Linked DNA regions of Hyalangium ruber. The protein of the gene in region 1 interacts with the protein of each later gene in a pairwise test. Links are inferred from orthologs where the notes say so. Each region holds a gene or a part of one and is shown on either strand. Other genes may lie near its edges. The genes, in order: SYV04_RS41095 and dnaE.

Region 1 (13,746 bases):
GCCGTTCGCCTCGATGAGCGAGGCGTAGTAGGGCGGGTTGTACGTCGTCATGATCGCCGGGGGCGTGTTGAACCCGTCCACCAGCAGGCCGCACTCCTGGTTGGTGGAGAAGTTCATCGGCCCGATCACCGAGTCGAAGCCGCGGGCGCGCAACCACTGCGACGCGGCATCGAACAGGGCACGGGCCACCCCCGCGTCATTGACGCACTCGAACAGGCCGAAGAAGCCGTGGTTCGTCTCGTGGAACTGGTTGAAGTGCGGATCCTTCACCGCCGCGATCCGCCCCACCACCTCACCGCCCCTCCGCGCGAGGAACAGCTCCACCTCTCCGAACTCGAAGAAGGGGTTCTTGCGCGGATCGATGAAGTCCTTTTGCGCCATCTCCAGCGGCGGCACCCAGTTCGGGTCGCCCTGGTAGATCGGGTAGGCCATGCGGACGAACGCGGTCTTGTCCGCGCTGCTCCGAACGGGCGCCACCGCCACATCCGAGGGGAGTGGGGGCAGGGAAGGGGTGGAAGACGGCTCGGCGGGGAGGGCCATGTGCGGCTAGTTCCTTTCGGCCTGGGAGCCGTTGCTGTCCTGGCCGTTGCGCATGAAGAAGTGGGCGCCCTTCTCCAGGATCTTCCCACCCAGCTCGCCGCGCTTCTCCCACAGCTTCAGCGAGGCACCGCCCAGCTTGCGCAGGTCCGCCGGCTGCAGGTTGGCGGCGCGCCACGTCAGGTGCTCCACCGCGTCGAAGAGCTTGCCGGCCATCTCGCGAGAGGACATGCGCGAGAGCTGATCCAGCGTGAAGCCCTTGGCCGCGAGCTCGCCCGCGCTGGCCGCCGCCCACTTGTCCGAGGCCTTGTTGGAGCGCACGCCCGAGCCCGGCCGGGCGATCTGCACCTTCTCGTACGAGGTGGGCCGCGTCTCGGGGATGACCTCCATGCGCCGGCCGATCTTCTCGAAGGTGTCCAGCACCCGGTCCAGCTGCGCGTCGGTGTGCGTGGCCATGAAGCTGGTGCGGATGAGCGCGTGGCCCGCCTCCACCGCCGGCGGAATCACCGGGTTGGCGAACACGCCCGCCTCGTGCAGCGCCTTCCAGAAGCGGAAGCACTTCACCTGCTCGCCGATATGCACCGGCACCACCGGCGTCACCGACACGCCCGTGTCGAAGCCCATGGCGCGGAAGCCGTTGTGCATCTTCTCCGCGATGTCCAGCAGGCGCGCGCGCCGCTCCGGCTCCGCCTCGATGATCTCCAGCGCCTTGAGCGCCGAGGCGATCGACGCCGGCGTCATGGACGCCGAGAAGATGACCGAGCGCGCCTTGTGGCGGATGTAGTTGATGACCTCGAAGGGCCCGGCCAGCACACCGCCCAGCGACGCGAAGCTCTTGGAGAACGTGCCCATCACCAGGTCCGTCTCCGCCTCCAGCCCGAAGTACTCGGGCACGCCGCGGCCCTTCTCGCCCAGCACGCCCATGGAGTGGGCGTCATCCGTCATTACCCGCGCGTTGTACTTCTTGGCCAGCTCGACGATGCGGGGCAGGTTGCACAGGTCGCCCTCCATCGAGAAGACGCCGTCGGTGACGATGATCTTGCCCGCGTCGGGCTCGGCCGCCGCCAGCAGCTGCTCCAGGTGGTCAACGTCGTTGTGGCGGAACTTGCGCTCGGTGGCGAAGCCCAGCCGGATGCCGTCCACCAGCGAGGCGTGGTTCTGCCGATCCGTGAAGACGATGTCGTGCCGGCCCAGAATGGACGAGAGCGCCAGGTTCGTCTGGAAACCGGTGGAGATGACGAGCGCGGACTCGCGGTTGAGGAACTTGGCCAGCTTCGTCTCGAGCTCCTCGTGCAGCGCCAGGGTGCCGTTGAGCAGGCGCGAGCCGGAGCACGTGGTGCCGAACTTCTCCACCGCCTTGATGGCCGCCTCGCGTACGCGCGGGTCGGCCGACAGGCCCAGGTAGTTGTTCGAGCCCACCATGATGACCCGACGACCTTCGATCTCCACCTCGGTGGCCCCGTGCGAGGCCTCGATGGAGCGGAAGTAGGGGTAGAGGCCAGTGGCCTTCGCGATGCGGAAGTCCTTCCAGTTGCTGCACTTGTCGAAGACGTCGCTCATGGTGGTCCTTCTGTCTGCGTCGGGGGATCCGGGAACAGACCCGGGGCGCGCACATTGCAGGGCGCGTTCCGGCCTGCCGCACCCATGTGTGCTGCGTGCGACCTTCTCGGGGCGACGCGGGGGCGTGAATAAAGAGGGTTTCCAGGACTGTCAAGGCGCCAACTTTCGATACCATGGCAATCGTGTCAGGGGGGTGACTCGGAAAATCGGCGTCTTGCGCGCCAACCCCCTGGAAGTCTTGCCCCCCACTGGATTTAGGCGCGAGAGCCTGACAGGAATGTGGCCGAAAGTTTGCTTCATGCGGCCTATAGCGGGGGAGCCCGGTGCAGATGTGGCGTCAGCAGGGGTTCAGTCGATTCATGCGGTTAGCGCTGACCCGCCCCTGGCGGGTGCTGGCCGCGTTCCTGGTTTTGGGGGTCGGCGGCGGGCTGTTGGCGTCGCGGCTGGAGTTCCGTGGCTCCTTCGTGGAACTGCTGCCCGAGGGGGCGCGCGAAGTTCAGGATCTGACACGCGTGTCGCAGAAGGCGGGGGGTGACGGGTACCTGGTGCTGCGCGCCCGGGGGGCCGCTCCCGACGCGCTACGGGCCTTCGCGGTGGAGCTTCAGGGCCGGCTGGAGGCGCTGCCCAACGTCCGCTACGTCGAGCACCGCTATGACGTGGGCTTCTTCAAGCGCCACGGTCTGTTGCTGATGCCGACCGAGCAGCTGCGCGCGCTGTACGCCGAACTCTCGGCGCGGCTTCGCTACGAGCGGCAACAGGTCAACCCCTTCTACGTGGAGCTGGTGAAGACGCAGCCTCCGCCGAGCTTCGATGAGATCAAGGCTAAGTACACGGCGGCCCCGCCGGTGAAGGAGTACCTGGCCTCGGCGGACGGCTCCGAGGTGTACCTGATGATCAAGCCGGCCGGGACGGCCGGAGACCTGGGCTTCGCGCGCCAGTTCGTGGAGGAGGCCAAGGCAGTCGCCGCGACGGTGGCCAAGGGCTACCCGGGTGTGGAGGTGGACGCGACGGGCAACTTCCAGAGCCGCATCGAGGAGGACGCGGTGATGCGGCAGGACCTGGCTCGCTCTGGCCTGTTGTCGGCGCTGCTGGCGGCGGGGCTCATTCTGTTGGCCACGCGGAGGCTGTCGGCGCTGGCGGTGGTGGGGCTGCCGGTGATGGTGGGCGTCATCCTCACGTTCGCCTTCGCGCAGCTGGCCATCGGGCACCTGAACGTGGTGACGGGCTTCCTGGTGGCCATCCTCATCGGCCTGGGCATCGAGTACGGCGTGCATCTGTCCATGCGCTACTGGGAGGAGCGCCAGCGCCAGGACGTGCCCGAGGCGCTCGCGGCGGCGGTGCGCGGCACCTTCGCAGGCGCCATCACCTCGGCTGTCACCAACGCGGCCGCCTTCTTCGTGCTGATGTTCGCGCAGTTCCACGCCTTCAATCAGTTCGGCCTGCTGGCCGGCATGGGCGTGCTGCTGGCGGTGCTCGTCACGTACGGGCTGGGGCCGTCGCTGCTGGCCATCGCCGAGCGTCTGCGCCCGAACCGCGCGCGGGCCGCCACCGTGTCCGAGGGGGCGCGTCCCAGCACGCCGGAGCGCTCTGGCAGGCGCTGGCCCACGCCCATCATCAGCGGCGTCGCCCTGGCGGTGCTGGCCTTCGCGAGCTTCTCCGCCATCGTCTCGCCCCAGCTCGGTTTCGAGACGGACATGCGCAAGCTCAAGGGGGACTCGCCCTCCTCGCGCCTGGACGATCACATCACCACGCAGCTCGGTGCGCCCCTCAACCCGGCCATCCTCCTGGTGAAGGATCTGGAGGAGGCGCGGGTGGTGCGCGACCTCATCTCCGAGGTCCAGGCTCGGCACGGCGCCGACTCCGTGTTCCTGCGCTCCACCTCGCTCGTGGATCTGCTCCCCAGCGATCTGGAGAACCGGCAGAAGGAGCTCCAGCGCCTGCGCGAACTGGTGGCCAACGTCCCCGAGTCGTTCGACGACGATCCGCGCCTGACGGTCTTCAAGTACCTGCTGAAGGCCCAGCCGTATGGCTTGAACGAGCTACCGGTGGAGGCGCGCCGGCGCTTCGAGGCGCTGGATGGGCAGGGGATGTTCCTGCTGCTGTTCCCCTCGGTGTCCAACTACGACACGCGGGATCTGCACCGCTGGGCCGCGCAGCTCGATGAGGTGGTGGAGGGGGCGCGGGGGCGGAACATCGATCTGTCGGTGCTCGACAGCAACCGCATCGCCTCGCGCATCTTCGCGCTGGTGCGGGGAGATGGGCCCTTCATCCTCGGCGCGGCGGCGGTGGTGGTGTTCCTGGCCATCTTCGCCAGCCTGCGCAGCCTGAAGCGCGCGCTGCTGGTGGCGGGGCCGCTGTTCCTCGGCATGGTGTGCCTCGCTGGGGGCATGTACCTGTTCGACGTGCAGCTCAACTTCATCAACGCGGTGGTGTTGCCCAACCTGCTGGCCATCGCGGTGGACAACTCCGTACACCTCTTCCACCGCTATGAAGAGGAGGGGCCGGGCTCACTGGGCAAGGTGGTGCGACACACAGGCCTGGCCGCCGTGGTGGCCACGCTGTCCAACGCCGCGGGCTACGGCGCCTTGCTGGTGGCCAGCCACCAGGGCCTGCGCTCCATTGGACAGATTGCGCTCCTAGGGGTCGTGTGCACCTTTCTGGGAACAACAATCTTCTTCCCGGCGCTGCTGGCGCTGATTGAGCGGTGGAAGGCACGAGGGGTAGAGGGGGCAGGGGAGGGAGCGGTGGTTCGAAGCCTGGAGATCGACGCGACACGTGCGCATGGGGAGGCCGCCGAGGAGCGGAAGTCGGCATGAGTCCCTGGTCGCTCGACAGCTTGAGATGGCTCGAACGCGGGCGAAAGGTGCGCCTGCGAGGCGCGGACCTCGTCCTCATCGCCGCCTGCTCGCTCGCTGCCCTGTTGCTCCTGGGACCGGCGCGCTGGGCGCCTGGAGCGCTGAAGTCCGCGCTGGCCTTTGGCCTCTTCGCCCTCGGGCTGCTGGGGCTTCGCACGGTGCAGGCCACGTGGCCGCGTTTCCGGCCCGTGAAGTGGGTGGCGGACTTCTGGCTGCTGCCCGTGGCGGGCTTGGGCCACGATCTGCTCAACCCGCTGGTGGATGCCCTCAACCCCGTGCTCCGGGACGCGCAGCTTGCCCAGTTGGAGGCGCGGCTGTTCGGCGTTCAGGTGTCCGTCCACGTCTCGAACGCGGTGCCGCCGTGGCTCCATGACGTGCTGATGCTCTGCTACTACGGCCACTTCGTGTGGGCCGTGGCGCTGGGCGTGGTGCTGTACCTCCAAAGGCGCACCACGGCTTTCGATGAGCTCATCCTGGGCCTCAGCCTCTTCTTCACCCTGAACTACGCCGGCTATGCGCTGGTGCCCGCGATCGGCCCCCGGTTCTTCCTCCTGGATGCCTTCCCGGGGCCCCTCACCGGGCCGCTGCTCACCCCGCTGCTGGATTCGCTGATGCGCCTGCCCGCCTTCACCCGGGATTGCTTCCCCTCGGGCCACACCGGGACGACGCTGCTGCTGTTCTTCTATGCGTGGCGGTTCGCGCGGCGCTTCTTCTGGGTGATGCTGCTGCCCGGCCTGGGCCTCATCGTCGCGACGCTCTCGGGGCGCTTCCACTACGCCACGGACCTCGTGGTCGTGCTGCCCGTGGTGGTGCTGGTGGCGGGGCTCTCGGTGGCCCTGTCGCGGGTGGGGAGCCGCCGCCGGAGCTTCGCAACCGAGCGTTCCGTCGCCATGAACGCTATCGTGCGCCCCTAGCGCCGGCCGCTCCTCCACCGCCGGCTCCAGGAGTCTCCCCATGAGCCGGTCTCCCGCCGCGGAACGCGTCTCCCGCTTCGGCACCACGGTCTTCTCCGAGTTCAGCGCGCTCGCCCTGAAACACGGGGCGGTGAACCTGGGGCAGGGCTTCCCCGACTTCGACGGCCCGGAGGCGGTGAAGGAGGCCGCCCAGCGCGCCATCCGCGACGGCGTCAACCAGTACGCCATGGGCATGGGGGCCAAGGACCTGCGCCAGGCCATCGCCGAGCACGCCGCGCGCTTCTACGGCCAGCAGGTGAACCCGGACACCATGGTCACCGTCACCAGCGGTGCCACCGAGGCCATCCTCGACGTCATCCTCGGGCTGGTGGATCCCGGCGACGAGGTGGTGGCGTTCGAGCCCTTCTACGACTCCTACGACGCGAACATCACCTTCGTCGGGGCCAAGGCGCGCTACGTGCCGCTGCGGCCGCCGGACGCCCAGCACGCCACGTGGTGGTTCGACCGCGAGGAGGTCCGCGCGGCGTTCGGTCCTCGCACGCGGCTGCTCATCCTCAACACGCCGCACAACCCCACTGGCAAGGTCTTCACCCGCGAGGAATTGGAGTTCCTCGGAGGCCTGTGCGCGGAGCATGACGTGAAGGTGCTCTCGGACGAGGTGTACGAGCACATCGTCTTCGCGCCAGCCCGACACGTGCGCCCCTCCACCGTGCCCGTGCTAGCGGACCGGACCGTCACCGTGAGCAGCATGGGCAAGACGTTCAGCCTCACCGGGTGGAAGATCGGCTGGGTCATCGCGCCGCCTTCGCTCCGTGACGCGGTGCAGCGCGCACACCAGTTCGTGACATTCGCCACCGCCTCGCCGTTGCAGGTGGCCACCGCCGCCGCACTGCGTCTACCGGACAGCTACTTCCAGGAGCTGGCGACGCAGTACCTGGCCCGGCGTGAGAAGCTGCTGCGCGGGCTCAAGGAGGCGGGGCTTCCGGCGCACGCTCCCGAGGGGAGCTACTTCATCCTGACGAACATCTCCCACCTGGGCTTTCCAGACGACATGGCTTTCTGTCGGCACCTGGTGACGCAGGTGGGCGTGGCGGCCATTCCCCCCAGCGTCTTCTATTCCCCGGAGCACCGGCACCTGGGCCAAGGCTTCGCGCGCTTCGCCTTCTGCAAGACGGACGGGGTGCTGGACGAGGGCGTCCGCCGCCTGCGTGAAGGGCTCACGAAGCACCGCTAACAGCCGGAGTCCGCTCGGCTTGCGACCCCTGGGTGCGGGTGCTACATCCCCGCGCCATGCCTGCGCGCACTTCCTCCAAGACCGTCGCTCGCTCCATCTCCACGAAGTCCTCCAAGAAGGCCGTTGCCCCGCCGAAGAAGGCAGGCAAGCCCTCGAAGCTCGCCAAGGCCGGCAAGGCGGTGGCCAAAGCCAGCAAGGCGGTGGCCAAGGCTGGCAAAGCGGTGGCCAAGGCCAGCAAGGCCGTGGTGAAGAAGGCCGCACCGAAGAAGAAGGCTCCCGCGCTGAAGGCCTATGACGCGGCGGCGGTGAAGGCCACGGCGAAGGCCTCGGAGAAGTGGGCGAAGGAGGAGCTCGCTCAGATCACCTCGAAGATGCCGCTGCGGCGCAAGCAGTTCGTCACCGACTCGGGCATTCCGATCCCGGACCTGACGACGCTGGCCGACCGCAAGGACGAGCAGCTCGAGCGGATCGGGCTGCCGGGACAGTTCCCGTTCACCCGCGGCACGCAGCCGACCATGTACCGCGGTCGGCTCTGGACGATGCGCCAGTTCGCCGGCTTCGGGACTCCGGCCGATACGAACAAGCGCTTCAAGTACCTCATCAGCCACGGCATGACGGGCCTGTCCACGGCCTTCGATATGCCGGCGCTGATGGGCTACGACGCGGACCACTCCATGAGCCGCGGCGAGGTGGGCAAGGAGGGCGTGGCCATCTCCTCGCTGCGTGACTTCGAGATCCTCTTCGACGGGATCCAGCTGGACAAGGTCACCACGTCGATGACGATCAACGCGAGCGCGATCGTGGCGCTCTGCATGTACATCGCGGTGGGCGAGAAGCAGGGCATTCCGATGTCGAAGCTGGCGGGCACCATCCAGAACGACATGCTCAAGGAGTACATCGCGCAGAAGGAGTGGATCGTCGCTCCTCGGCCGGCCGTGCGCATCGTCACGGACATGATCGAGTTCTGCACGAAGAACATGCCCAAGTGGTACCCGGTGTCGATCAGCGGCTACCACATCCGCGAGGCGGGGGCGACGGCGGTGCAGGAGCTGGCCTTCACGCTGGCCGACGGCATCGGCTACGTGGAGGAGTGCGTGAAGCGCGGCATGGACGTGGACGCGTTCGCTCCGCAGCTGAGCTTCTTCTGGGACGTGCATAACGACTTCTTCGAGGAGATCGCCAAGTTCCGCGCCGCGCGGCGCATCTGGGCGAACGTGCTGCGCTACCGGTTCGGGGCGAAGAACCCGCGCTCGTGGCAGCTCAAGACGCACGCGCAGACGGCGGGCGTGTCGCTGACGGCGCAGCAGCCGTACAACAACGTGGTGCGCACGGCGCTGCAGGCGATGGCGGCGGTGCTGGGCGGCACGCAGTCGCTGCACACCAACTCGCTGGATGAGACGTACGCGCTGCCGACGGAGGAGTCGGTGACGATCGCGCTGCGCACGCAGCAGCTGATCGCGCACGAGTCGGGAGTGGACCGGGTGGTGGACCCGCTGGCGGGCAGCTACTACGTGGAGTACCTCACCGACGAGATGGAGAAGCGGGCGATGGAGTACATCCGCCGCATCGACGAGATGGGCGGCATCATCCGCGCGGTGGAGGAGCAGTACCCGCAGAAGGAGATCGGCGAGAGCGCCTACCGCTTCCAGCGCGAGGTGGAGCAGGGCGATCGGCTGATCGTGGGCGTGAACGCGTTCAAGTCGGAGAAGGACGCGCCGATCGAGCTGCTGCACATCGACGACAAGGTGGCCGAGGAGCAGAAGGCGCGCCTGGCGCAGGTGAAGGCGGAGCGGAACAACGAGGCGGTGCAGGCGGCGCTGGCGAAGGTGGAAGCGGCGGCGCGGGGCACCGACAACATGATGCCGCCGGTGCTCGAGGCGGTGAAGGCCTACGCCACGCTGGGCGAGATCTGCGACGTGTTCCGCAAGGTCTGGGGCCAGTACCGCGAAGGCGGGGCGTTCTAGGCTCCTTCGGGCGCACTTCAGCTAAACCTGTCTGGTTGTCAGACAGGTTTGCTCAGTGCCCCACCGAGGGGCTCAGTCCTTCCAGGGCAGGGTGCAGACCGAGAGCGCCTCGGTCTGCCGCCCGTGGATGGCCTGGTAGATGCGGGAGAGCCAGAGGTTGGTCCGGCGGTGGTCTTCCAGCTCGGAGCCGCTCGGACGCCCTTCCACGAACGTCTCCAGCAGGTCCATGCGCGCCTGCTCATTATGGCCCTGGCGCTGGGCCGCTTTGCCGAACTCGAGCTTCTCGAAGCTGGTGCCTCCCACCACGTCCGAGTTTCGGAACACGTGGACGTCGAAGTGGTCGAGGTGCCCCGGGCCGTAGGGAAATTGCTCCCGTCGGTCCCGTACCTCGTAGGCCTGGTAGGAATGGACCTGGAGGTTGAGCAACGGCCCCACTTGCAGGTTCAGTCGCTCGTGCCGCACTCTCCCGGCTCCCTTGTAGAGGTCGACGGGTGGAGCCGGTGATGCGCGGCGGGAGAAGGAGTTCTGCAACAACTGGAGGGAGAGCAGGGTGCGGACGTGCCCCTCCGAGAGGATGCGTCCCATAAGCATCAGGTCCATCTCCCCGTGGTTCTCGACGGATGGGACCGGCTTGGGCGCGCTCCCTGCTCCGAACAGTCGCTCGTAGCGACCGTCCAGCAGCGCCAGGAAGTCACTCGGCTGGAACGTCTGGACCTGGAACTCCAGGGAGCTTGGCGCGGAGCTCAGGCGGTCGTTGCTCTCCAACAGCCAGGAGGCCAGGTCCACGAAGTGGTAGCCCGAATGCAACAGCTTGCCGGTTCGGTACTTGTAGGCGTGGTGCTCGCGGTCCCACTCGTCCGGCATCACCCACATGCCGTCGGCGTGGTAGCTGTCCAGGAAGGAGATCGGCACTCCGAACTCCTGGAGGAAGCCGTCCAGGTAGCGCTTGATGAAGGTGTAGCCCGGATGCACCCGGCGCTGGGCCTGCACCACGAGTCGCGCCTTCGAGGCCGCCAGCGCTCGGGAGATGTCCTCGAAGTCACTCCACAGTTCCTGGGCGACCTCCGCTGTGTTCGTGGCGGTGGCCGGAGCCGTGATGGGCTTGTCCAACAGCACATGGACGTCGTTGCTCAGCGCCCACAGCACGTAGCCCTTATGCGCTCGGGGCTCGGTGGAGATCACCACTCCGTCCAGCTTCCCGGCGGACCTTAGCGTGGCGAGCTGCGCGGTGACCGTTTCGGGCAGGCGCCCGGGCTCGGTGCTGGGCTCTGTCAGGAGGAGTTGGTCCGGCGTCACCCGGCGCTGGTCGAGGAAGCCTTGCACCGCAGTGCTGTTGTCGTGCAAGTCCACCACCGCGCTGATGCGCAGGCGTCCCTGGAGCGCGGCTTCCTCCAGCCATGGGTAGTAGACGCGGCGGGCGTGCCAGCCCAGGCCGATGATCGCGATATGGCGGATGGGCTCGTGGGAAGGGCTCACACCAGGAACCTGCGGAGATCGGTGAAGAACTTCAGACGCTCCCGGTCGATGGCGCCCTGACTGGCGACTTCGAGGAAGCGTTCCGCCCACGGCGCACCCAGGTTGTGCTGCACGGACCAGTGGGCCAGGGCGATGTCCCAATAACGGTCCCCTAAGCTGACCCCTGAGAGATCCAGGGCTCCGATGAACGCGCCGCGGTCATCCACCCGGAAGTTGGGCAGGCAGGGATCTCCGTGGAGGAATACTCGTGGCCCCTCTGGCAGTGCCCGCGCAGCGCTCTCGATGCGCTCGAGTTCCTGGGTGAGTTCGGCGGTGTTGTTCAGGGTGAGGCCATACTTGGCGGTGAAATTGCGCAGCGGCACCTCGCCTCGGGTGAGGCGCTCCCGCGCGCGTCGCAGCAGGGCCGCTATGGAATGGTCGGTAAGCCCCTCGGTCACCGGTAGCGCGTGGAACTGTCCCAGTGCCCAAGCCAGATTGCGCACGAGCGCGTCGCGCTCTGTGTCCTGGGTGAACGCCTGAGCGGCGCGCTTGGCGGAGGTCCCGGGGAGTTCCTCGGTGACGAAGGCCGTCACGTCCCCTCCGATCGTGAAGAGGCCTCGGCAGGTGGGCACGCTCAGCCCGAGTCGACGGGCGCTCGCGGACTGGAGGAAGCGGGCTTCGGTGCTCAGCGGTGCTCCCCAGGGGGGTGCCAGCTTGAGGTAGAGCGCGGGCCCGGATGGGGGCTCGTACCGGAACACCAGGGAGTCCGGGCGGGATGCGCGGTTCACTCCGTCGCTTGTCGCGTTGGCCAACAGCTCGGACAGGGCAGGGGGGAAGAGGGGAGTGGCTTCTTCCAGGAGCCTCCGAGACAAAGCATGGAGGATGGCGCGCGTTACCTCTTCGGGCGGCCCGTTGGCGTCCACCTCCACCGCCACCCCGCGCTTGGCGTAGTGCTCCAGGAGCGGCACCGTGTCCCGCTCCCAGTCCACCATTCGCGCGTTCACTGACTCCGGCGCGTCCTCGGGCCGCTTGACGGCCTGTGCCGGCTGGCTCGATGGCGCGTGCTTCGCATGGAAGGGTTGTCCCGTGGCCGGATCGATGGTTCGCCCCTGCAGGCGCTCCTCCCGCACGCGCTCGTCTACGCGCAGGTACACCGCCGCGAGCAACAGCCAGCGGCTGCCCTCCAGGAAGTTGGACTGGGAGCGCATGCGCGGGAAGCCGTCGATCAGCACCCCGCGTGAGAGACCGAGGCCCTCGATCTGCTTCTCGACCATCTCCAGGCCCAGGGCATCCGGCAGCCACCCGCCCGGTCTCCGCTGGGCCCCTGTCGCTCCGAAGGCCGCATCCTGCAGCGCCGTTCGCTTCCTCCGGAACTCCTGGATGCGCGCGCCCAGCTCCGTGCCCTGTGCCAACTCGCGCCGGACGCAGTGCCCGAAGTCCAGCCCCGTGAACCCCAGCGCCTCCGAGACCTGGCGAAGCTGGGTGCTCTTCCCCGCGCCCGGAGGCCCCAGCAGCACCACGCACCGGTGCATCTCCGGACTGCGCCCGAAGAGCGTGGCGCTCGCGGGCACCGGCTCCCGCTCGTAGAAGATGTCCGTGCGGATGATGTACTTCGGCCGCTGGCACCGCACCGGAGAGAGCCCCGAGTGCCTCGGGCTCAGCGGTCCGTAATGGTGGAACACCAGCGCCGTTCCCGCCGCCGGCCGGACGCGCACCTCCCGTGCATCCTCGTCCCCCGGCAGCATGTTGTCCCGCGTCTGTCCCCCCGGGAAGAAGACCGTGTCTCCCTCCTCGAAGTCCTCGTTCAGATAGAGGATGACGCTCAGCAGCGAGCGGCTGTCCCGCCCCAACTCGTACCCCGTGTCGAAGTGCGGGAAGAACTCTTCGCCCTCCGAGTAGCGGTTCATCCTCCAGCGCTCGTTCGGAAAGCGGCTGCCCTCCAACAACCGCCACCTGCCCGCCGCGCTCACGTCGATCGACTCCAGGTGAGGCCGCATCCGCGACGCCAGCGTGGAGACCAGCTCCGGGTGCGCCTCGTACAGCAACCGCATGTTCGTCCGGATGGGGGGCCCCGAACGCCGGCTCTTCTTCGGCGCGTACCCCAGCGCCTCCGTGGCCGCGATCAGCTGCTCGCACTCCTCTCGCGAGAGCACCGGCGCCAACAGGTACGCTCCCGGCACTCCCTCCACCGGCTGGAGCGAGCAGGTGCGATCCGTGAGCCCGGGATCGAACTCGACCGGACACTTCTCACTCGTGCGCAGCAGGGGCGAGCCAGCCATACCTCTAGACTCTAACGACTTATGATGACTCCTGGACTCCCCTCGAACCCCTCCCAGGCCCCGTGAGCTTCTTCGGTGAGCTGTACCTGCGCAGCACGCTGCCCTTCCTCGCCCCCGAGGTGACGACGCGCGAGGTAGCCTACCTGCAGCGTTGTTTCTCGGGCCTCGCCCCCTCCGGTCCCATCGTCGATCTCGGCTGCGGACACGGTCGCCACGCCGCTCCCCTGAATACCTCCGGGCCCTTGGCCGGGCGCGTCATCGGCCTCGAGCTCGACGCGTACTCCCTGTCCCACCGAGCCCCCGGTTTTCCCGCCGTCCGGGGGGACCTCCGCGCCCTCCCGTTCCAGCCTCGCTCGTTGGCCGGCGCTTATGCCTGGTACTCAACGCTCTTCGCCTTCTCGGACATGGAGCACCGCGTCATCCTCCAGGAGATCGCTCGGTGTCTGAAGCCCGGAGGACTCCTGGTCCTCCAGACCGTCCCCTACGAGCGACTGAGCGAGCAGCCAAGCGCCGCCTTCCAGCGTTCCCTGCCCGATGGCAGCCAGTTGGAGGAGGAGAGCCGCTTCGATTCCGCTACCGGCCGGGACCACGGCCGCCGCCAGCTCACACTGCCAGATGGGCGAGTGCTATCAGGGGCTTACGCCATCCGTTACTATCCTCTTGCGGAATTGGTCCAACTGTTGGAATCGACGGGCCTCGCGCCGAAGTGGGTACACGGCGGCCTGGCAGGCGAGCCGCTATCGTCCGCCTCGACGGACCTCATCGTGGGAGCTGAGCTGCGACATGGTTGAGAGGAAGCTTCGAATTCTGGTGGCCAAGCCGGGCCTGGATGGGCACGACCGCGGTGCGAAGATCATCGCGCGGGCCTTGCGCGACGCGGGTATGGAGGTCATCTACACAGGGCTGCACCAGACGCCCGAGATGATCGTCAACGCCGCCATCCAGGAG
Region 2 (15,047 bases), on another replicon or contig:
ACGCCGCAGCAGAAGGCGGCGGCGCGGCAATGGCTGGCGTACCTGCGGAGCCAGAAGGTGCAGGAGCGAGCGTTGGCGTTCGGCTTCCGGCCGGCGGATTCGGCGGTACACATCAAGACGCAGGATGCCTCGAACCCATTCACGCGGCTGGCGGAGCACGGAATCCAGGTGGACGTGCCCCCAGCGGCGGAGGTGCCGGAGGGGGCGGTGGTTCGCAACCTGCTGACGATGTGGTCGCGCGTGGTGGGCAACCGCTGAGGCGGAACCCCCAGGGTTCAAATCTGTCCGTCCCACCCGTGGTCGTTGCGCCGGAACGCGTCGCGGATGTGATTGACGAGCTCCGGCGCCAATTGGCCGTGCTCCAGGGCGCGCACGTTGCGCATCAGGTTCTCCACCTTCGTGGTGCCCACGATGCAGGTGGCCACGCCGGGGACGAAGGCTGCGAAGCGCAGCGCCAATTCGCTCCAGTCCAGGCCTCGCGGATCCAGCGCCATCTGGCGCATCCGGTCCCAGTAGAGCGCTACGTCCTGTGCTCCCGGGCGCTCCGAGAACCGCCACGGTGCATTCCCCAGGGGCCGCTTGGCGATGACCCCCACGCCGCGCTCCCGCGCGCGTGCGATTCCCCAGTCGATGGCGCGCTGGTCGAACAGGTTTACAGACACCTGGATCGAACCGAACCTGCCCATGTCCAGCGCGTGCGCCAGCGCGTGGTTGTCCCCGGAGTACGCCGCCACGCGCACCTTGCCCTGCTCCACGGCCCGCGTGAGCGCGTCCACGACGCCGGGCCGCTCCAGGACATCGACGGGGCACGAGTGGAAGTGCATCACGTCGATGACGTCCGTGCGCATCCGACGCAGCGCCAGCTCGATGCCCTGGGTGATGCACGGGCCCGTCCAGTCCTCCACGCCCGGCACGCCGTAGCCACACTTGGTGGAGAGCACGAACTCCCCGCGGCGCCCCTGCAGGTGCCGTCCGATGCGCTCCTCGGAGGCCCCATAGCTGGGCGCGGTGTCGATGAGGTTGATCCCCGCATCCAAGACGCCGTGGAGCAGCGCCCCAGCCTCATCCTCGGACAGCGTCGCGTCCCCCACGGGCCCTGCCCCAAATCCAAGAACCGAGACCTGTAGGCCGGTGTTTCCCAGGGGACGGCGCTCCATCACGTTCCTCCACGCGCGGCCAGATCGATGAAGCCGCGAATCCAGATGAGATTGACTGCGTGGCAGGAAGCTAGCGGAGTGCGCGTGGTGGTCTCCAGCGCGGCGGCATAGGGCACGCCCTTGCGCAGGAAGTAGTCGGTCACGCTGCCGTCATGGGACTCGATGAGCCCATCGCCGTCCGTGTGGTTGTTCTCGTCCACCTTCTGGTTGCGGATGACGGAGACGTGGGCCGAGGCCGCCTCCATCATCGGCCGGTACGCTGCCTTGTCCCCGAACGTGTACGCGTACGTGGCGGGAGTCCCCAGGTAGTTGTCCTGGTGGATGTCGAGCGCGGCCGCGGGAGGCGGGAAGCGGTCGATGTCCGCCCGCACGGCGCGCGTCTCCTTGGGCCCCCCGTCATAGAGCGTCCACCGCAGGAAGGACTCGCCGCGACTCAGCTCTCCCTTCCAGGTGCCGGGCGACACCTCGTAGCGGAGGAAGTCGTTGTTCGGGCGCTCGCCGCTGCGGTTGTAGCGGGTGCCTACCTCGAAGCCGGAAGGATTGATGCACGGGTAGACGCGCAGCCCCACGTCTCTCGCCCGGGCGTAGGCCACCACTTCCGCGAAGCTCTCCGCCAGCGTGAGGGGCCCGGCGGGCTCCTCTCCATGGAAACCGGAGGTGATGACGAGCCACCGCGAGCCGGGGACCGTCAGCCGGAAGAGGGGATATTCCTTCCCCGCCTCCAGCACGCGGCCGTACTCGGCCACCTCCGCGAGAGCGCCATGGGACAGGATGCGGCGAGCGTAGTCCGTGTAATCCACGGCTCGAACATAGTGAGAGGCCCCCCCTCTGCCTATCTGCTCTCACCTCCGCCGTTCAGTGCGGCACTTCGGGCTGGTCCTCGGGCCCAGGGGTACCGGGCCCCCTCTCGGAGGGAGAGGGGACTTGCCGGGCCGACGCAGTGTTTACTTGATGCCCATCTTCTCGCGGTACTCGGTGGACAGCTCCTTGCGCTGGGCCGGAGTCAGGGTGCGATGCACCTCCAGCGCGGCATCCGTTACCTTGTGGGCAAACGCGCGGATCTCGTCGATGCGAGTGTCCACCAGGGCGTGCAGCCGCTGCGCGTCCGGGGCATCCGACTCGAGCTGCGTCAGTACCTCCATGCGCGTGGCCTGGTGCTCCTCCGCCAGGCGCTTGCCGTCCTCGAACAGCCGGTCCTTCACGGCATGGACGGACTTCTTCTGCGCGTCGGTGGCGTCCAGGTCATCCAGCTTGTCGTCCAGCTTCCAGGTGACCATCTGCTTGATGCGCTCGGGGTCCCGGTTCCAGCCGCCGCCGCGGAAGCCGCTGAGCAGGACGACGGCGAGGACGGCGGAAGCGGCGATGGCGATCTTCTTCTTCATGGCGTGTTCTCCTGTGGGAGCCCCGGAGAGGGCCCGAGGTGTTGCTTCGCCTCAGTGGCGACGGTGCAGAAGATGCCCCCCGGGCATTGCGAGCGCTTTGGCGCTTCGTAAAGAAGTGTGAAGCGTCCCCGCCTACCGGGCTCCGAGCCCCGTCGGACGCTCCCGGGCGAGCTGTTCCCTCAGGCGGGCCACCACGTCCGGGTGCTCGGCGGCCACCTCGCGCGTCTCCGCCGGGTCGGCGATGACGTCGTACAGCTCCACCTTCACCCCCTGGGGAGTCGGCAGCTCCAGCAGCTTCCAGCGCCCGAGGTACAGCCCTCGGTGCTTGGCGGCGTCCACCGTCTTCTCCCACTCCGGCTTCAGGGCGATGTCTCCCGAGGGCTCCACCGTCGCCGTCTCGTAGACCCACGGATAGGGGATGCGTACCTGCTGGTACTGCTGGCCGTCTCGGTCGGAGAACCAGAAGTCCGTCTCGATGAGGGCGGGAGCCTCCGGCAGCTCGGGGACCTGCGCACCCGGCGCGACGAGCGGCGCGAGCGAGCGGCCCTGGAACGTCTCGGGCGCGGGTACTTCCAGCAGCTCGAGCAACGTGGGGGCCACATCGAGAGAGCGGGCGCGCAGTTCCACCGTGCGCCCCTCGGCCACTCGGCCCGGCAGACGTAGCGCGAAAGGAATCCGGAGCGCGGCGTTCCCCCACAGGTGCTCGCCATGTCCCAGCCCTCGGCCCTCGTCGGCGAGGTGCTCCCCATGGTCGGACAGCAGCACCACCAGCGTGGAGTCCGCCAGGCCTTTGCGTTCCAGCTCCGCCAGCAGCTCGCCCACCAGCGTGTCGAAGGCGAGCACCCCCGCGTCATAGTTGCCGACGAGCGCGGCGATGTCCTCGGGCGTGGGAGGCGTGGTGCCCGGAGGCACCTCCATCTGCGGCGTGGCGCCGAACCGCCACGGGCCGCGATAGCCCTCGGCGACGAAGCGGCCCTCATGAGGGTGGGGCGCGGCATAGGGAAAGTGCGTCGTGGAGGCGAAGACGAGCAGCGCGAAGGGCGCGTCCTCTCGAAAGTCCCCAAGGACACGCCGGGCCGCGTGGCGCAGGGGCGCGGGATCGGTCAACTCGGGCAACTGGCCGCGCTCGGGAAACAGCCCCGGGGCGAGCGCTGTCCACGGCAGCAGGGCCACATGGGTGACGAGCATCCGTTGACGGATGAGGTCCGGAAAGTTGAAGGCGGGGGCCTCCACGTGTTGGAAGCCGAAGCGGAAGCGGGAGAACAGGTCCCCCGCGTAGTCGGACACCACCGCCGTCTGCCAGCCTGCCGCACCCAAGGCGCTCGCGAGCGTGACGAAGGGCGTCTGGCGCACCTCGTGCCCCACCAGCGTGTGCCGTAACGGATGCTGCCCCACCCACTGCGAGGTGAGGATCGTCGCCCACGAGGGCGCGGTGCGCGGCATCTGCACCAGCGTCTCGCGGAAGCGGGTGCCCTCGCGCATCAGCCGATCGATGTTCGGAGACGTCGGCCGGTCATACCCGTTGCCCGAGAGGTGGTCTGGTCGGAGCCCATCCGCGGCGAGGATGAGGAGGTTGGGCCGCCCGGGACGTGACGACGCGGGCGCCTGCGCCCAGGCCTCCCAGCCCAGCCACCCGAGTCCCAGCAACACGGCCAGCGAGCCAGGCACATGCCCCCAGCGAGCCGGGCCCCGGAGCCCTCGTACCAGGAGCGCCAGTGGCACCAGCACCACGGGCGTGAGCGCCACCGCGCGCCAGAGCAGGGGAGAAGCGCCACTCATCGCGAGCAGCAGCGATTGAGTCCACCCCGCGCGCTCGTACAACGTGGCCGCGTACAGGTGCGGATGGTGTGCCAGGTCCGCCAGCACCAGGGGCACCTCCACCGCGAGGCACGCGAGCGCGCTCCCCCAGAAGAGGGCCCGGCGGCTGACGCCCACCGCCCACAGCCCGGCGCCCAGCCACGCTCCCAGTGCGAGCCCCATCACCGTGTACGCCAGGATGAGTCGTCCCACCTGTCCCAGCACCACGCCCCGGAACTCGCTCCACACCCACTCCTCCAGCAGGCGGCTCGCGTTGCCCTGGTAGCCGAGCTTCATGTTGAGGACAGCGCACAGTGTGTAGAGCGCCAGGAACACCAGCAGGCCCGCCCGGCAACCGAGCAGGAGGGCACGTCCCAACGAGACAGGCACGGTCGGCTTTCGCGAATAGCGGGAGTTCAAGTGGAAATGACGCCGAATCAACGGGAAGGAGGCATTCTTTCGAGCGCCAGCCGACCCTGGAAGTTACCTCTTCCAGCTCCAACGGTGGCATGGCACAAATCGTGCCGGAGGCCGACTTCTTGGCCTGGGCGCCTCCTCAGGTCGTACTAGCGGCCCGCTGTCTGGGGTCCTATCGTTCGCTCGCCTCTTCGCTCGCAGGACGTCACTACCGCCATGTCTTTTACCCATCTCCACCTGCACACCCTCTACTCCCTCCTGGATGGCGCCATCCGGATGAAGGACCTCATCAAGACGGTGAAAGAGAAGGGGATGTCGAGCGTGGCCGTGACGGACCACGGCAACATGTTCGCCACCATCGACTTCTACAAGAAGGCGAAGGACGCGGGAATCAAGCCCATCGTCGGCATGGAGGCCTACGTCGCCGGCACCAAGGGTCGCGAGGACCGCACCGAGAAGGTGGCCCACCACCTCATCCTCGTGGCCCAGAACGCCGAGGGCTACGCCAACCTGCGCTACCTGGCCTCCATGGCGTACATGGAAGGCTTCTACTACCACCCGCGCATCGACAAGAAGATGCTGGCCGAGCACAGCAAGGGCCTCTTCGCGCTCACCGCGTGCCTGGGCGGTGAAGTCACCAGCGCGTGCTTCCGCGGGGACATGGACCACGCCCGCAAGGCGGCGCTCGAGTACAAGAACATCTTCGAGCCGGGCCACTTCTTCCTCGAGGTGCAGTCCAACGGGATGCCCGAGCAGGACAAGGCCAACGAGAACCTCAAGCAGCTGAGCCGGGACCTCGACATCCCGCTGTGCGCCACGGCGGACGCGCACTACATCAAGCGCGAGGATGCGCGGGCGCACGAGCTGCTCATGTGCATCGCCAGCGGAAAGACGCTGGCGGATGGCAAGCGCATGAAGCACTCCACGGACAAGCTCTACGTCACCAGCCCCGAGGAGATGCTGGAGTTCTTCAAGGACATCCCCGAGGCCGTCCACAACACCCAGCGCATCGCCGAGCAGTGCAACCTGGAGCTCAAGCTGGGCAAGCCCATGCTGCCCACCTTCAAGGTGCCCGACAGCCACACGCCGGACAGCTTCATGGCGGAGCTGGCCTTCGAGGGGCTGCACCAGCGCTTCAAGGAGCTGCACGCGGCCAAGGTCTCCTACCCCATCGATCCGGACCAGTACCGCGCCCGCCTCAACCTGGAGCTGGGCGTCATCCAGAAGATGGGCTTCAGCGGCTACTTCCTCATCGTCCAGGACTTCATCAACTGGGCGAAGAAGAACAACATCCCCGTGGGGCCGGGCCGTGGCTCGGGCGCGGGCTCGCTGGTGGCGTACGCGCTGCGCATCACCGACCTGGATCCGCTCCCGTACAACCTGCTCTTCGAGCGCTTCCTCAACCCCGAGCGCGTGTCGATGCCGGACTTCGATATCGACTTCTGCCAGGACCGGCGCGACGAGGTCATTCAGTACGTCTCGCACAAGTACGGCGAGAAGAACGTCGGGCAGATCATCACCTTCGGCAGCTTGAAGGCCAAGAGCGTGCTGCGCGACGTGTGCCGCGTCTTCGCGCTGCCCTTCAGCGAGGGGGACCGCATCGCCAAGCTGGTGCCCGAGGTGCTCAACATCACCCTGAAGGAGGCCATCGAGCAGGAGCCTCGCCTCAAGGAGATGATCGAGAAGCCCACCAACATCGGCGAGGTGGAAGGCAAGCCAGTCACCACCAAGGACGTGTTGGAGATCGCCCTGGCGCTGGAGGGCCTGCACCGCCAGCCCGGCATGCACGCCGCCGGCGTCGTCATCGCCGACAAGCCGCTGTGGGAGTTCGTCCCCGTCTACCAGCCGCCCGGTGAGAAGACGCTCATCACCCAGTTCGCCAAGGACGAGGTGGAGGCCGCGGGCCTGGTGAAGTTCGACTTCCTCGGGCTCAAGACGCTCACGGTGATCCAGAACGCGCTGGATCTCATCAACCGCAACCACCCCAAGGAGAAGCCGCTCGAGCGCAACGACATCCCCCTGCATGACGAGAAGATGTGGGCGCTGATGGCCCAGGGCGACACGGCGGGCGTGTTCCAGATGGAGTCGAGCGGCTTCACCGAAATGGTGATGAAGCTCAAGCCGACGTGCTTCGAGGACGTCATCGCCGCCGGCGCGCTCTACCGCCCGGGTCCGCTCGACTCGGGCATGGTGGACGTCTTCATCAACCGCAAGCACGGCCGCGAGCCGGTGGTGTACCCGCACCCGGCGCTGGAGCCGGTGCTCAAGGACACCTACGGCGTCATCGTCTACCAGGAACAGGTGATGCAGATCTCCCAGGTGCTGGGAGGCTACACCCTGGGTCGCGCGGACCTGCTGCGCCGCGCGATGGGCAAGAAGAAGGCCGAGGTGATGCAGGCCGAGCGCGCCGGCTTCCTCGAGGGTTGCAAGAAGGGCAACGTCGACCTGAAGGTGGCCGGCGAGATCTTCGACCTGATGGAGAAGTTCGCCGAGTACGGCTTCAACAAGAGCCACTCGGCCGCCTACGGCCTCATCACCATCCACACGGCGTGGCTCAAGGCCCACTACCCGGTGGAGTTCATGGCCGCCCTTCTCACCAGCGAGAAGGACAACACCGACAAGGTGGTGCGGCACATCGGCGAGGCGCGCGAGTCGGGCCTCCAGGTGCTGCCGCCGGACGTGAACCTGTCGGACATGGCCTTCGGCGCGGTGGAGGGGAAGATCCGCTTCGGCCTGGGCGCCATCAAGGGCGTGGGCGAGGGCGCCATCGAGGCCATCGTCGAGGCGCGCAAGGAAGGGCCCTTCAAGAGCCTGTTCGACTTCTGCGAGCGCGTGGACAGCCGGCGCGTCAACCGCAAGGTGCTGGAGGCGCTGGTGAAGGCTGGCGCGTTCGACTTCGAGAAGCGCCCGCGCCGCCAGCTCTTCGAGACGATTGAGAAGGCGATGAACCGCGGCTCGTCCAGCCAGAAGGACAAGGCGGCCGGGCAGAGTTCGCTGTTCGGCATGCTGGCGGGGCCGGCCACGAGTGGCGGCGGGGCCGGCGCGCTCAAGGACGAGTACGTGCAGGTGGAGGAGTGGCCGGAGAAGGAGCGGCTGTCCTTCGAGAAGGAGGCCATCGGCTTCTACGTGTCGGGCCACCCGCTGCACCAGTACGAGAAGGAGCTCAAGCGCTACGCCCGGCCGGTGACGGCGGTGCAGCGCGCGCGGCGGGACGAGAAGATCAGCGTGGGCGGCATCATCGCGGCCCTGCGCGAGCGGCCGACGAAGACGGGCAAGCGCATGGCGTGGGTGACGCTGGAGGACCTGTCGGGCTCCATCGAGCTGGTGTGCTTCCCGGGCAAGGAGGGTGGCCGCTCGGTGATGGGCAAGGACGGCAAGTGGACCAAGGGCGGGCCCAAGCCGGGCTACGAGCACTGGGAGACGCTGCTGAAGGGGGATGACCCCATCCTGGTGACGGGCTCGGTGCAGATCAGCCAGCGCGACGAGGACACGCCCACCGCCGAGCTCATCGTCGAGGACATCCAGAGCCTGAAGGCGGTGCGCGAGAAGCGCACCAAGCGGCTGGAGCTGCGCCTGCCGGCGGACCTGGTCACCGAGGAGCGGCTGACGAAGCTGTCGGCCATCGCCAAGCAGTACGCGGGTGCCACGCCGGTGGCGGTGAGCGTGCTGTTCCCCAATGAGGCCGAGGCGCTCATCGGGGGCACTGGGCTCAAGGTGCAGGTGAGCGACGAGCTGCTGCTCGCCGTGGACAAACTCTTCGGGATGAAGGTGGTGGAGCTGGGGTAGTGGCCCCAGCCCGAGTCCCGGCTGGGCGACTCAGGGCTTCACCACCCGCCCGAGGAAGAGGACGGTCTTCGTCTCCACGTCCTCGATGAGGAAGAGGAAGGGCCGGTTCACGATGATCGACTCGGGCTGGGAGACCGGCCCGATGGTGATTCCCGTGGCGGCAGCGGCCTCGGTGCCCGTCTCGTCCACGGAGATGAAGGCCTTGTGTCGAGCGCTGGTGATGGCCAGGCGCTCCTGGGTGGTGATGCCCGAGAGGTCCGCCTCGCTGCCGAAGGCGTCGACCATGCCCAGCGTCTGCAGGGCGCCGGTCAGGGGAACCTCTCCCTCCAGCTTGAACTTCGGGATGCCGAGCGCGAGGTATTCGCTCTGCATCTCCGCGCGAACGCTGTCCAGGAAGGACGCGGACAGCCGCCCCTCGATCTCCTCGAACCGGCCCGCATCCGGAACGATGAGCAGCATGCGGAAGGCCTTCCCCACATAGGGGAGCGCCAGGGCGTTGAAGCCGTCACCGCGCTTGCGCGGAGTCGAGTCCGAGCGATGCATCATCTGGACCTGCTGCTGCTCTCCTCCCAGCAGGTGGAAGGCTCCGCTCTGGGTGAGCTGGGTGGGGAAGGTGGAGGACCAGGCGCCTTTGAAGTAGAGCGCGTTGACCAGCGCCAGCCGCGTGTCCGACTTCACCGAGCCCTCGGGGAGCAGCTCCTGGATCCGGTCATTCGTGTGCGCCTCGACCCAGTCGTTGATCTGGGAGCGGATGGACTCGGGCTCCCGCTGGAAGTCCACCCCGCGGATGCCGGCGCCGTAGTGCTGGGCGAGCACGTCGAGGAAGGCGGGCTCGAGGGTGTAGCCCTTCTGGGCCCAGGTGGCGTTCACCACGCGGAGTTCCGGAGGCGGCTGCTTCTGATCGCCTACCTGTTCGGCGCGGCCCGAGAGTGCCAGATCCAGCGCGTTCATCGCGGGGTGGAGCCGCTCCTGGGGGAGGGTGAAGTGGAGTGCCTGCCGCATCTGCTGCTCCGTGTTGCCCCGGGCTCCCGCGTACACCATGGCGAACGCCTGGGAGATGCTGAACGGAGAGAAGAAGACGTTCTCCCCGGGCTTCTTCACCTGCTGGTACAGGGCCACTCCGAAATCGGTGTTCCCGGAGGCGAGCGATGCCAGGTCCTCGGTGGAGGCGGTGGGCTCTTCCACCCGCTTCTTGTCCGAGGCGATGAGCTCGCCGGGGGCTTCGGGGAGGCCTTGGGAGCAGCCCGCCAGCAGCAGCGCGGCGGCGAGCGTGGAAGAAAGCCAACGTGTCATGTCATCTCCTCGAGCGGCTGGTTGAGGTGGGCTCACAGCAAGCCGCGTGCGCGGCGCGGAGCCAAGGGACTTCGGGCACTTGAGGCGCCCACCCGCAGGCGAATGCCTCGGATTTCTGAGGCGGGGTGGTGAAGTCGTGGACGCCACTCTCTCGTTTCTGGTCAAGTGCCGCCCCCGAGGGAGGACACGTATGGCGACGGCGTACAAGGCACTGCGCATCGAGAAATCCGAGGGCGTGGCCGAAGTCATCCTCACCGGTCCCGGCAAGGGCAACGCCGTGGGGCCCGACTTCTGGCGGGAGATGCCAGAGGTCCTGCGCGAGCTCGACGCGGACGCCTCCGTCCGGGTCTTGCTGCTGCGCGGCGACGGCGCGCACTTCACCTACGGGTTGGACCTGCCGGCGATGTTGGAGTCCCTGGGGCCCATGCTGACGGGCGACAACAACACCGCCTTCGAGCGCACGCAGCTCATGCGGCTCATCGAGCAGATGCAGGGCGCCACCGAGGGGCTCGCCCGCTGCCACAAGCCGGTCATCGCGGCGGTGCATGGCTGGTGCATCGGCGCGGGGATGAACCTCATCGCCGCCAGCGACTTCCGCTACTGCTCCCAGGAGGCGAAGTTCAGCGTGCGCGAGGTGCGCGTCGGCATCCTGGCGGACCTGGGCGCGCTCCAGCGCCTGCCGCGCATCATCGGCGAGGGCCACACGCGCGAGCTGGCTTATACGGGCGGGGACTTCGACGCGGAGCGGGCCTTGCGCATGGGGCTCGTCAACCAGGTGTTCGCCTCGCCCGAGGAGATGCTCACCGCGGCGCGCGCCACCGCTCGGAAGATCGCCGACAACCCGCCTCTGGTCGTCCAGGGCGCCAAGCAGGTGCTGGAGTACTGCGCGGACAAGTCCGTGGAGGACGGCCTGCGCTTCGTGGCGGTGTGGAACTCGGCCTTCCTGCAGTCGAACGATTTGACCGAGGCGTTCGCGGCCTTCATGGAGCGGCGGCCTCCTCGCTTCCAAGGGAGATGAGCCATGGCTGAAGGGGTATTCAAGGACGGGCTGCTCGCGGGCAAGGTGGCCTTCGTCACCGGCGGCAGCAGCGGTATCAACCTCGGCATCGCCGAGCGCTTCGTGCAGGCTGGCGCCAAGGTCGTCATCAATGGCCGCAACGTGGAGAAGCTCGAGGGCGCGGTGAAGTCGCTCCAGGCCCACGGCACGGCCATGGGCGTGCCGGCGGACGTGCGCGACTACGCCTCCGTGGAGAAGGCTTTCCAGACGGCGCGCGACGCGTACGGGGAGATCGACATCCTGGTGTGCGGCGCGGCGGGCAACTTCCCGGCGCCGGCGCTCGGCATGTCCTCCAACGGCTTCAAGGCGGTGATGGACATCGACGTGGTGGGCACCTTCAACGCGTGCCGGGCCGGCTTCGAGCACCTGCGCAAGCCGGGGGCCTCGGTCATCAACATCTCCGCGCCGCAGGCGTTTCTGCCCACGGCCATGCAGGCGCACGTGTGCGCGGCGAAGGCGGGCGTGGACATGCTCACGCGCGTGCTGGCCATCGAGTGGGGCGGCGCTGGGGTGCGCATCAACTCCATCTCCCCGGGGCCCATCGATGACACCGAGGGCATGCGGCGGTTGGCGCCCTCCGAGGATGCGCGCAACAAGATCGTCCAGTCCCTGCCGCTGCAGCGCATGGGCGCCAAGTCGGACATCTCCAACCTCGCGCTCTTCCTGGCCTCCGACGCGGCTTCCTACATCACCGGCTCGGTGATGCTGTGCGATGGCGGCTGGTCGCTCCTGGGCTCGGGGGTGATCATGCAGGCGATCAGCGGCTGACCGCCTGCCTGGTCTGGGGTGACATTCCGGGAGGCCTCGCGGGTCTGGTAGAAGCGGGCAGGGTGCTCGCCGTGGCCTGGGTGCCGCGAGGGCCTACCGGAGAGACGCATGCCGCTTCGTTCCCTCTCGCTCGCCTGGCTGCTCGGGCTGAGCCTCCTGGTCCTCGCTCTACTCACGGGGTGTGGCGGGGGTGAACCGAAGCCGCCGACTCCACCCACGCCACCGACTCCGCCCACAGCGTCTCCGGATGCGAGCCGCTCCTCGGTCGCGGTGGCTCCGGCGACGGGGGCTCGGGCGGACGGCAGTGACCTGGTGACGGTGACCGTCACGGTGCGCGATGGCTCCGGTGAGCCCTTGTCCGGGTATGCGGTGCGACTCGAAGTCTCCGGCGCGGGCGTCGCCGTCACGCAGCCCACGGTGAAGAGCAATGCCAGCGGCGTGACGACCGCCTCGGTGACGTCCACCCAGGCAGGGCTCAAGCAGGTGACGGCGCTGGTCGAAGGTGGGGAGGGCGTGGTGGTGCTCGACGAGCGGCCCTCCATCGAGTTCGTGAACCCTCCCGCGACGAAGCTCGTCTTCTCGGAGGCGGCCCTGTCGGCGATGGCGGGCGAGCCGGTGGGCCCGGTGCTGGAGGTCTCCCTTCAGGATGACGCGGGGCGCACCGTGACGGAGGCGGTGGACGAAGTCTCGCTCTCGCTGGCGGCGGGGCCTCCTTCGGCGGTGCTGGAGGGCTCGCTTACGGCGCGGGCCGTCAACGGCGTGGCGCGGTTTCCGGGCGCGGTGCTGAAGCAAGCAGGCACGGGCTATGCGCTGAGAGCCACGTCGGGCGGGCTGGCTCCCGCGACGAGTTCCTCCTTCGAGGTGCTGCCCGGGGCGCCCACGGCGTTGCGGTTCGTCACCCAGCCCGTCGGCGGCCGGGTGCGTGCCGCGCTCTCTGCCGTTCGGGTCGAGCTGATCGATTCCTTCGGCAACCGCTCGCGTGTCTCCAGCCCTACGGTGGTGGTCTCTCTCTCGGGTGGAAATCCCGCCTCCCAGCTCAGCGGCACGCTGGCCGTGGATCCTGTCGAGGGCCTGGCGACCTTCTCAGAGCTCTTCGTGGACCAGGAGGGCGGCGCTTTCCAGCTCACGACGGGGGCCGGCGCGCTTCCCACGGTGGACAGCAATCCCTTTGATGTCCTCGACGGTACGCCCCCGGCCGCGGTGTCGCTCACGAGCACGGGCCAGTCCTTCTCGAGCATCACGCTGGCCTGGACCGCCGTGGGGGATGATGGAAGCCTGGGCCAGGCCACCTCCCACGAGCTGCGCTACTCGACGCTTCCCATCACCACGCGGGAGGAGTTCGACGCGGCGACGCTGGCGATGTCCGGAATTCCCCAGGCGCCTGGGAGCGCGGAGTCCTTCACCGTCGAGGGATTGAGCGCCGCCACGCGGTACTCCTTTGCCGTGGTGGTCTGGGACTCGGCGGGCAACGCGAGTCTCCCAGAGGCTCAACCTGTGGCGACCTTGGACCCCTGCGAGGGCGTGGTCTGCGAGGTGCCCGAGCCGACCTGCGCGGTGGACGCCGTCACGCGCGTCACCTTCAGCTCCACCTGTGTCCTCGATGGCAACGCGCCCACCTGCCAGGACACGGAGACGCGAGTGGCCTGTCCTGGCGCGGACGGGGTGTGCTTCGCGGGGGCGTGCGGCACCGCGTCCGGGCCGGCGCCGGGTGAGTTGTCCATCTCCGAGCTGATGCACAGCCCGTCTTCCGGAACGACGGAGTACATCGAGCTCCACAACGCCTCGCAGCGGCTGCTGAACATCGCCGGCGTCCAGGTGGAGCACACGGCGGGGGGCGCTGTTGCCGGAGGCTTCACGCTGAGCTCCGGACCGGGCCATGCGGTGCTCATCCCCGCCGGAGGCTCGTACGTGCTCGGCCAGAGCGAGGACTTCGCGACCAATGGCGGCGTCCCCGTGGACTACGCCTACGGCTCCGCGTTCGAGCTCGGCGCAGAGGGGCGCCTCACGGTCCGCACGACGTCCGGCACGCTGCTCGAGGACTTCACCTGGTCGAGCAGCTTTCCACAGACGTCCGGCCGCTCCATGAACCTCGCCTCGGCGGTGGTTGGCACGTGGGCCTATCGGCAGCCCTGGTACTGGTGCGACTCGAGCGTGGACGTGCGGCTGCTCGGAGGCGATTACGGGACACCGGGTCAGCCCAACGAGACCTGCGGGGTGAACGTGGGCCCGGCGCCGGTGTTCTGCAACATCCAGTACCCAAAGACGTTCCCCGACCCGTTCGATCCGTGGACCTATCCGGCGGTCATCCCCTACGGCTCGCGGAAGACCCTCTACAGCCAGTTCTCGGCCCCGAGCCTGACGGACCGCAACCTCGCGGGCAACGACGACTACCCGCACGTCCAGGTGGAGCTGGGCTACGGCACGAGCGCCGACCCCGCCAACTGGCAATGGTCGTCCTCTCGGTTCAATCCCTTCTACGACACGACCTCGCCCGCGTTCGATACCTATAAGGATGAGAACTGGGGCTGGCTGCGCATCTTCACCCCAGGGACGTACTCCTACGGCTTCCGCTACCGGCTGTATGACCCGGTGGGGCGCTCCTTCTCGGGCTACACGTACTGCGACCAGAACGGCATCGCCCCTGAGCCGAGCGTGGGGAATTACGGCACCGTGACGGTGGGCGCGGAGCCCCTCGGTCCCACCGACCATGTCGTCATCAGCGAGTTCTCCTCGAGGGGCACCGATGGCGTGTCCGTCAACGACACCGACGAGTTCATCGAGCTCTACAACCCCACCGAGACCGCCGTGGACATCAGCGGGTGGAAGGTCCAGTACCTGCCCGCGCAGGGGCGGCACTTCCAGGACCTCGCCACGGTGCCCCAGGGAACCAGCCTCGCGCCCCGGAGCTTCTACCTCATCGCCCACACCGGCTATGCCGGCAGCGTGGCGCCGGCGCTGCGCTACGCCCAGCCCACCTCGCACGAGGGGGGCAACATCCGAATCGGCTGGAACTGGCTGGGCTCGAACATCGTGGACTCCGCCACGGTGGACAACCTCGGCTGGGGCTCGGCCTACGCGCCCGAGGGTGAGGCTGCGCCAGTCGCCAGCGCCGCCGGCAGCCTGGAGCGCAAGGCCGCCCTCCTGTCCACGCCTGGGAGCATGGAAGGGGGGGCGGACGCCACCCGAGGCAATGGCATCGACTCGGACTGGAATGCGGATGACTTCGTGGTGCGCACGGCCCGTCAACCGCAGAACAACGCCCACCCTCCAGAGTCTCCCTAGCGGCAGGCCGGCCTCCAAAGCTGCTGCTCCAGGTCGCGCCTCGCATTAGCTTGGGGCGCGACCCATCTCCTCCAGGAGCAGAACCGTGCCTGCCACTCCCGACGCCGC

The links.
Region 2: the proteins of SYV04_RS41095 (region 1) and dnaE interact in binary tests that used the Escherichia coli proteins (3 or more experiments, as listed by UniProt). The link is inferred for Hyalangium ruber from one-to-one orthologs.

Annotation. Positions count from the first base shown.
Region 1 is NZ_JAXIVS010000024.1:23,425-37,170, reverse strand. The notes cover bases 5,140-8,003. They hold SYV04_RS41095 (aminotransferase class I/II-fold pyridoxal phosphate-dependent enzyme), read left to right. Parts: upstream 5,140-5,906; coding sequence 5,907-7,100; downstream 7,101-8,003. Other genes in these bases: SYV04_RS41090 (acyl-CoA mutase large subunit family protein), read left to right, coding at 7,157-8,003; SYV04_RS41100 (phosphatase PAP2 family protein), read left to right, coding at 5,140-5,866. Also shown: SYV04_RS41115 (N-acetyltransferase), read right to left, coding at 1-540; SYV04_RS41110 (aminotransferase class I/II-fold pyridoxal phosphate-dependent enzyme), read right to left, coding at 547-2,097; SYV04_RS41105 (efflux RND transporter permease subunit), read left to right, coding at 2,457-4,913; more of SYV04_RS41100, read left to right, coding at 4,910-5,139; more of SYV04_RS41090, read left to right, coding at 8,004-9,064; SYV04_RS41085 (Gfo/Idh/MocA family oxidoreductase), read right to left, coding at 9,137-10,540; SYV04_RS41080 (nucleoside monophosphate kinase), read right to left, coding at 10,537-12,798; SYV04_RS41075 (class I SAM-dependent methyltransferase), read left to right, coding at 12,861-13,589; SYV04_RS41070 (coenzyme B12-dependent isobutyryl CoA mutase small subunit), read left to right, coding at 13,582-13,746. UniProt on the Escherichia coli protein: Shows aminotransferase activity with methionine and histidine as substrates, and to a lesser extent also with phenylalanine.
Region 2 is NZ_JAXIVS010000006.1:58,976-74,022, forward strand. The notes cover bases 4,575-8,739. They hold dnaE (DNA polymerase III subunit alpha), read left to right. Parts: upstream 4,575-4,969; coding sequence 4,970-8,539; downstream 8,540-8,739. Other genes in these bases: SYV04_RS18330 (sulfatase family protein), read right to left, coding at 4,575-4,726; SYV04_RS18340 (serpin family protein), read right to left, coding at 8,570-8,739. Also shown: SYV04_RS18310 (substrate-binding domain-containing protein), read left to right, coding at 1-258; SYV04_RS18315 (aldo/keto reductase), read right to left, coding at 276-1,157; SYV04_RS18320 (M14 family metallopeptidase), read right to left, coding at 1,157-1,957; SYV04_RS18325 (Spy/CpxP family protein refolding chaperone), read right to left, coding at 2,102-2,539; more of SYV04_RS18330, read right to left, coding at 2,672-4,574; more of SYV04_RS18340, read right to left, coding at 8,740-9,832; SYV04_RS18345 (crotonase/enoyl-CoA hydratase family protein), read left to right, coding at 10,023-10,850; SYV04_RS18350 (SDR family oxidoreductase), read left to right, coding at 10,854-11,657; SYV04_RS18355 (lamin tail domain-containing protein), read left to right, coding at 11,766-14,939; SYV04_RS18360 (M3 family metallopeptidase), read left to right, coding at 15,025-15,047. UniProt on the Escherichia coli protein: DNA polymerase III is a complex, multichain enzyme responsible for most of the replicative synthesis in bacteria. This DNA polymerase also exhibits 3' to 5' exonuclease activity. The alpha chain is the DNA polymerase catalytic subunit.